2 regions of the Variovorax sp. 38R genome follow, and region 1 is predicted to be linked to the other one. Evidence: riboswitches for the same ligand, from Rfam matches in the RefSeq annotation. Region 1 holds a riboswitch; the other holds the start of a gene.
What was found. A riboswitch is a leader RNA that binds a small molecule or an ion and turns the genes downstream of it on or off. The one in region 1 is predicted to bind cobalamin.
Positions count from the first base shown of each region.

Region 2: it holds a riboswitch for cobalamin, as region 1 does, so the genes downstream of both, IG196_RS18515 (TonB-dependent receptor) here and IG196_RS13395 (TonB-dependent receptor domain-containing protein) in region 1, are expected to answer to the same signal.

Region 1 covers NZ_CP062121.1:2,938,447-2,941,648, forward strand. Annotated here, with positions in the region: gene IG196_RS13380 (sulfite exporter TauE/SafE family protein) at 1-627, opposite strand, end outside; gene IG196_RS13385 (cell division protein ZapA) at 917-1,264, opposite strand; gene IG196_RS13390 (DUF904 domain-containing protein) at 1,261-1,488, opposite strand; cobalamin riboswitch at 1,619-1,860, shown strand; gene IG196_RS13395 (TonB-dependent receptor domain-containing protein) at 1,932-3,202, shown strand, end outside.
Region 2 covers NZ_CP062121.1:4,018,652-4,021,853, forward strand. Annotated here, with positions in the region: gene IG196_RS18515 (TonB-dependent receptor) at 1-2,016, opposite strand, end outside; cobalamin riboswitch at 2,146-2,427, opposite strand; gene IG196_RS18520 (hypothetical protein) at 2,508-2,729, opposite strand; gene IG196_RS18525 (hypothetical protein) at 2,881-3,202, shown strand, end outside.

The sequences.
Region 1 (3,202 bases):
CTGGCCGCTGAGCACGTAGCCCAACACGTTGGCCACCGCAATCGGAAAGCCCAGCGCCGCGCTGGTTGCCACCGCGTTGTGAATCGCCACGTTGCACCAGGTCATGAACGGCACGCTGATGAAGCCACCGCCCGCGCCCACCAGGCCCGAGATGAAGCCGATGGTGCCGCCCGCCGCCAACTGGCCGCCGGTGCCGGGCATCTGCCGCGTGGGCTTGGGCTTCTTGTCGAGAAACATCTGCGTGGCCGAGAAGCCCACGAACAGCGCGAAGAAGATGGCGAGCGCCGTGCCCTTGAGCAGCGCGAACACGCCCAGGCTGCCCGCGAGGCTGCCGATGACGATGCCGGGTGCCAGGCGCTGCACGATGTCCCAGCGCACCGCGCCGCGCTTGTGGTGCGCGCGCACGCTGGACACCGACGTGAAGATGATCGTCGCCATCGAGGTCGCGATCGCCATCTTCACCGCGAGGTCGGCCGGCACGCCGCGCTGGCCCATGATGATCGTGATGAACGGCACCATCAGCATGCCGCCGCCGATGCCCAAGAGGCCCGCGAGGAAACCGGTGCCCAGGCCGAGCGCGGCGAGTTCGGCGATCAGGAGCGGGTCGAGCAGTGCGGTGAAGTTCACGGGGCGTTGAGAAAAAGAGCGGCTGAAAAAGCAACGGCCCCGTGCGATGAAGCAGGGGGCCGTGGCGGAAAAAGGTGTCTGCAGATGGTGTGCCGGACCCGCATCCTGAACCAGGGTTCAGGTGGGCGAGGGCAGCAAGACTTCGGGTTCATCTGACGCGAGATGATCACGCCCGTCTAGCGATGTACCAAGCCCGGCTCCGGAGAGCATTGGAACAAGGAAATATTAAGCCCGACACGTCTGCAGACGAAGTGGATTTTACGCCCCGTCTGTGTCGTGCCGCGTGCCTTCAGAGCAAATGTCCATCGCCCGCCAGGGCTTGATCGAGTCTTTGAATGAGCTGGGCGGCCTGCGGATCGGTGTCACCGGAGGTTTCGCCGGTGCTGGCGGCGGCTGCAACTGCGACGGCAGGAGCCGGTGCGGCGGCCACAGCGGCTTGCTGTGCCGCGAGATCGAAAGCCAGGTTCAGCGAGGCGAGCACCGCGATGCGATCGCGGGCCTTCACCTTGCCTGCGTCGCGGATCTTGCACATGGCCGCGTCCACGCGGTCGACGGCCTCGCGCAGTTGCGCCTCGCCGCCGTCGGGGCAGCCGAGCAGGTAGCTCTGGCCCATGATCTGTACTTCAATCTGCTTCATGCGTGATGGGAATCTTCGGAAGGGGGTTCGGCCGGCAGCCGTTCGAGCAGGGCATCGAGGCGGGTGCGGGCCGCGGCGAGCCGCGACTTCAGGCCGTCGCGTTCACGCGTGAGCGCATCGACCTGTTCCTGCAGCAGCACATTGGTGCGCTGCACCTCTTCGTGACGCACGAGCAGGCGTTCCACACGCTCGGCGATCTGGTCGATGGGGCTGGAGGCGGGCATGGTTGGCGATTGTAGTTTCCCGGGAATTCGGAAGGTCCGGCGCACCTCGCGGGCGCGCGCCGGACGTGGCCGAGATTCTGGGGCCTGTGCCGCCTGCGATCAAACCTCGTGTGGCGTGGCCGCCCCGTGGGCCTAAAATCTGCCCGTTGGTGCTCGCGGCGTGGTTCGCACGGCGCAGTTCAACGGGAAGCAGGAGTGGACGCCCCCCAGGGCCGAAGCCGCCTGCGCTGCCCCCGCAACGGTCAAGCAGACGACGCCGCAAGGCGTCACCCCTTTCCATCCAGCCACTGGGCGCTCTGAAACAGGCGCCTGGGAAGGCGGCAAAGGGTCGATCTGCCAGCCCGGATACCGGCCAACAAGGCGGCTGCCGCATCGGCAGCCATGACGCCCATGGCGCCGGCGGGGAAGCCGGCCAGGGCATAGACGTTCGTTCGGTTCACCCCATGATTTCCTGTGTTTCCCTCTCCAGCGGCCGCGCCAGCGTGCGCCGCAACCGTCCCGCGTGCCTGCCGCTGACGCTTGCCCTGGCTTCGGCCTTCGGCGGCCTGGCCCTGATGCCGCTGGCCGCGCAAGCGCAAGCCGTGGCTGCCGCCGCGACGCTCGACGAGACCGTCGTCACCGCCAACCGCACGCCGCAGGCGCTGTCGGACCTGGTGGGCGATGTCTCCATCGTCGACCGCAAGACCATCGAGCGCAGCGGCGCGACCGGCGTGGCCGACGTGCTGGCGCGCCTGCCCGGCATGGAGATTTCGCGCAGCGGCGGCGTGGGCAACGCCACCAGCGTGTTCATCCGCGGCGCCGAATCGCGCTTCACCGCCGTCTACCTCGACGGCGTGCGCATCGATTCGCAATCGACCGGCGGCGCCGGCTGGGAAGGCATTCCGCTGTCGCAGATCGACCGCATCGAAGTGCTGCGCGGCCCGGCCGCCGCGGTCTACGGCTCGGACGCCGTGGGCGGTGTGATCCAGCTCTTCACCAAGCGCGGCGAGGAAGGCGTGTCGCCCTACGCCGGCATCGGCTTCGGCAGCCACGGCCTGCGCAAGATCGAAGGCGGCGTGAGCGGCAAGTCGGGCCTGCTCGACTATTCGTTCGGCGTCGCGCATGAAGAAAGCAAGGGCTTCAACATCCAGCCCCTCGCCAAGCGCACGCCCTCGAAAGACGGCTTCACCAACCCCGACCGCGACGGCTACCGCAGCACCTCGGGCAACCTGAAGCTGGGTTTCCAGATCACGCCCGACCAGCGCCTCGACGCCACCTTGCTCACCAGCAACACCGAAGCGGCCTACGACCCGTCGGTGAGCTTTCGCACCAAGCTGCCGATCACCTTCCGCGACGACGTGTCGACGAACGAGCTGCGCACCGCCGGCCTGACCTGGTCGGCCAAGTGGAACGACATCTACAGCACCCGCCTGCAGGTGACCGATTCGCAGACCGTCTACAAGACCCAGCCTTCGTTCTACCGCACCGAAACCCGCCTGCGCGGCTACCTGTTCCAGAACGAATTCCGCTTCGGCGCGCACCTGGTGACCGCCACGCTCGAGCGCCGCGAGGACGCGCTCGAAAACGCGCCGACCACCTCGGCCAAGCTGTTCTCGCGCGACCGCTCGCAGAACGCCGCCGCACTGGGCTACGGCTACGTGAAGGGCCCGCATTCGCTGCAGCTGCACGTGCGCCATGACGACGACAGCGAGTTCGGCGGCAAGACCACCGGCAG
Region 2 (3,202 bases), 1.1 Mb from region 1:
GGTGTACGAGCCGATCTGCCGCGTGTTGGCCGCATCGACCTGCCGCGCGCCGACGTGGCGCACGCCGAACCTGGCCTCCCACTGCGGCAGGAAGTGCCAGTGCAGCCACAGGTTGGCCGCCACCTCGGGCACGCCGGCCGGCGTGTTGCCCGCGCGCGAGACCAGCGACTTGCCGACCGCCTCGTTGAAGTCGTCATAGCGCGCACGCAGCCGCGCGGCGTTGGCTTCGAGGCGCAGCGTGGAGGTCAGTGCCAGGTCGAGCGTGGCTTCGATGCCTTCGGACGACTGCTTGCCGATCTGCTGCACGACGGTCGGGTCGTTCGCGTCGCGCGACAGCAGCTTGGTCTTCTCGATGCGGTAGGCGGCCACACTCCAGGCGCCGCGGCCTTCGGCCAGCTGGCGCTTGTAGCCCACCTCGACCTGCTTGCCGACGCTGAGCTCGAACGGCACCTGCGTGGCCGACGTGCTGATGAGCCCGGTGAGCGGATCGGCCGCGCGCGCCACCTGCGCATAGAACGACTGCGCGCCGTCGGGCGCGTAGACCACGCCGAGGCGGCCGGTGGCGTATTCAAACGTCTTGTCCAGGCGCGGCGCGCGGTTCTGCGGATCGGTGCGCACGATCTTCGCGTGGTCCCAGCGCAGGCTGCCGACCACCGACCACTGCTCGTTGAAGGCCAGCTTGTCTTCGGCGAAGAAGGCGTAGGTGCGGGTCTTGGTCTTGTAGCGCGGCAGGTAGGCCGTGGGCGAGACGTAATAGCCGGGGTTGAACACAAAGGCGTCGACCACCGAGCGCCCGCCGTAGGGCGTGTCGCTCGAATTCAGGAAGTCGATGCGGTTCACATCGAAGCCCACCAGCACCTGGTTCTTCAGGCCGAACAGCGCGTGCTTGAAGGTGGCGTCGGTGCGGTTGCCGATCTGCTCCTGGTCGTGCCCGATCTCCAGGTAGTCGCCGCGCGTCACGCGGTGCGTGGTGGCGCTGTAGGTGTAGGTTTCGCTGTCGCGCCAGTGGCGCTTGCTGTCCAGGCGGTAGAGCTGGTTGCGCACGGTGACGGCGTCGTTGGGCGTCCATTGCGCATCGAGGCGGGTCCAGCGGTCGCGGTACTTGACCTCGGCGTCGTCGAGGTTGTAGTTCTGTTCGCGGTTCAGGCTGCTCACGCGGCCGTTGATGAGCGGCACGCCGAAATAGCGCTGTGGCGTCCGGCGGCCCTCGTCGTGCGAGAGCGTGAACTGCAGCTGCGGCGACACGTCGAGCCGCACCGCGCCGCCCACGGCCAGGCTCTCGGCCTCCCCGCGCAGCATGAAGCCGTCGGTCCTGCGATGGCTGATGTCGAAGCGGTACGACAGCATGTCGTTGATCGCCCCGCCGCTGCCGAAGGCGACCTGGCGCGTGGCGTCGGAGCCCACGGTCACGAGCGCTTCGTTGCGAATCGGGCCGCGCGTGGGCTTCTTGGGCACCACGTTGATCGCGCCGCCGATGGCGCCTTCGCCGAACATCACCGAGGCGGCGCCGCGCAGCACCTCGATGCGGTCGGTCGACCAGGTGTCGAACGGAAAGGTGACGGTGCCCGCGCCCACGTACAGGCGTGTGCCGTCGTACAGCTGCATCACCGAGCCGTGGCCGTTGAAGCCGCGTGCCGACAGCGCCGAGCCGCCGTTGCCCGGCGCGGGCGAGCCCGTGATGCCGGTGGCACGGCTCGCGGCCTCGACCACCGACACGTCGCCGCGTGCGCGGATGGTGTCGCCGGTGAGCACCTCGATGCTGGCCGGCGTTTCGAGCGGCGTGAGGCCCAGACGGCTGCCGGTCTGCGTGGGCTCGTCCAGGGCCAGCGGCGTGTGGCGGTTGGCTTCGATCTGCACGGGCGCCAGGCTGGGGCGGCCCGCCGTGTCGCCCGACTGGGCAAGGGCTGGCCCGCATGCGAGGCCGAGCCCCAATGAAATGCCTGAAAGACCCGAAAGGCGTGCCCGTTGCAGGGGCAGGCCCGGGCGATCGCGCAAGGGCAGCGATGCCTGATTCATCCGATTTCTCCTCCGGCCCGCGTCCCCGCAGGCTCCTGACCGATCGAGGACGAAGAGGGAGAAGAGGCTGAGGGCGGTGCCGTTTCGCGCGAGGGGAAAGGGCAGGCCCGGACACGCACTCCCGCAGCGTCCGAAGGCGGTTGCGAAGGCCGGTATCCGGGCTCGCGGAGTGCGTCGAAAGGTGCATGCACCTCGACGCCGAACCCCTCGCCTTCCCACGCCGAAGCGCAGTGGCTGCCCATGCAAGAAAGCGCATGAGCCTGAGGGTGTCGATATCCGCTGACCGTTGCGGGGGCAGCGCAGGAATGGAAGCGTCGATCAAAAAGACGACGCCTCGCACCTGCTTCCCGTTTAACCCCGCCGCCAATCCTGTGACTGGTCGTGCAGGGCACCTTCGAACCGTGGGGTGTTGGACGACACCGGTGTGAACCAATGTTTCCAACCGCCGGGATTATAGGGAGCGCCCTGCGGCGGCGCCCTTCCGGGCCCCGTCAGACGGGCTTGCCGTCGGGCCCGAACAGCCGCCGCAGCACCGCGACGCCAGCCACCAGCGCGTTCGAATAGGTGGCGTAGGGCTCGTGGGCGGCTTCGAGTGGCACGTACACATGGGTGGAGTCGCCGGGCGAGCCGTCGACGGCCTCCATCAGCACCCAATAGAACTCCCCTTCTTCCAGTTCGTGGACGGTGAGTGCGATGTCTCTCGGCGAAGGCATGACGGTCAGGAATGAAACAGAGGGAATGAACCTGCCTTTGAACGGGCAGGAGGCCGGCGCGGTTGTCAGTACTAGGGCTTCTCCTACAGTGCATGTACGCCGCGCGGCCTAATGTTAGGGGTGGGGAGCTGCATCAGAACAAGGAGTCAGCATGAAACATTTCACGCTTGAACCCAACATGCGCGCCAGTTTCGGCGGCGCGTTCTATCCGACCGGTTACTCGCTGGTGATGTTTCCGAGCGTCGAAGACGCCAGCCGCATCGGCCACGGGCTGATCGAGAAAGGCATCGTGAGCGGCGACGAGGTCTACCTGCTGCCGCCCGAAACCGTCCTGGCGGAAATCGCGCCGACCGTGCATGCCTCGCACAGTCCCCTGCCCTCCGCCGGCACCGACGGCGCCACGGTGCGCGCTTTCATCGAGCTGGCCCAGGAAGGCCACACGGGCCTGTTGATCCGCACCAAGGACGGCGCCA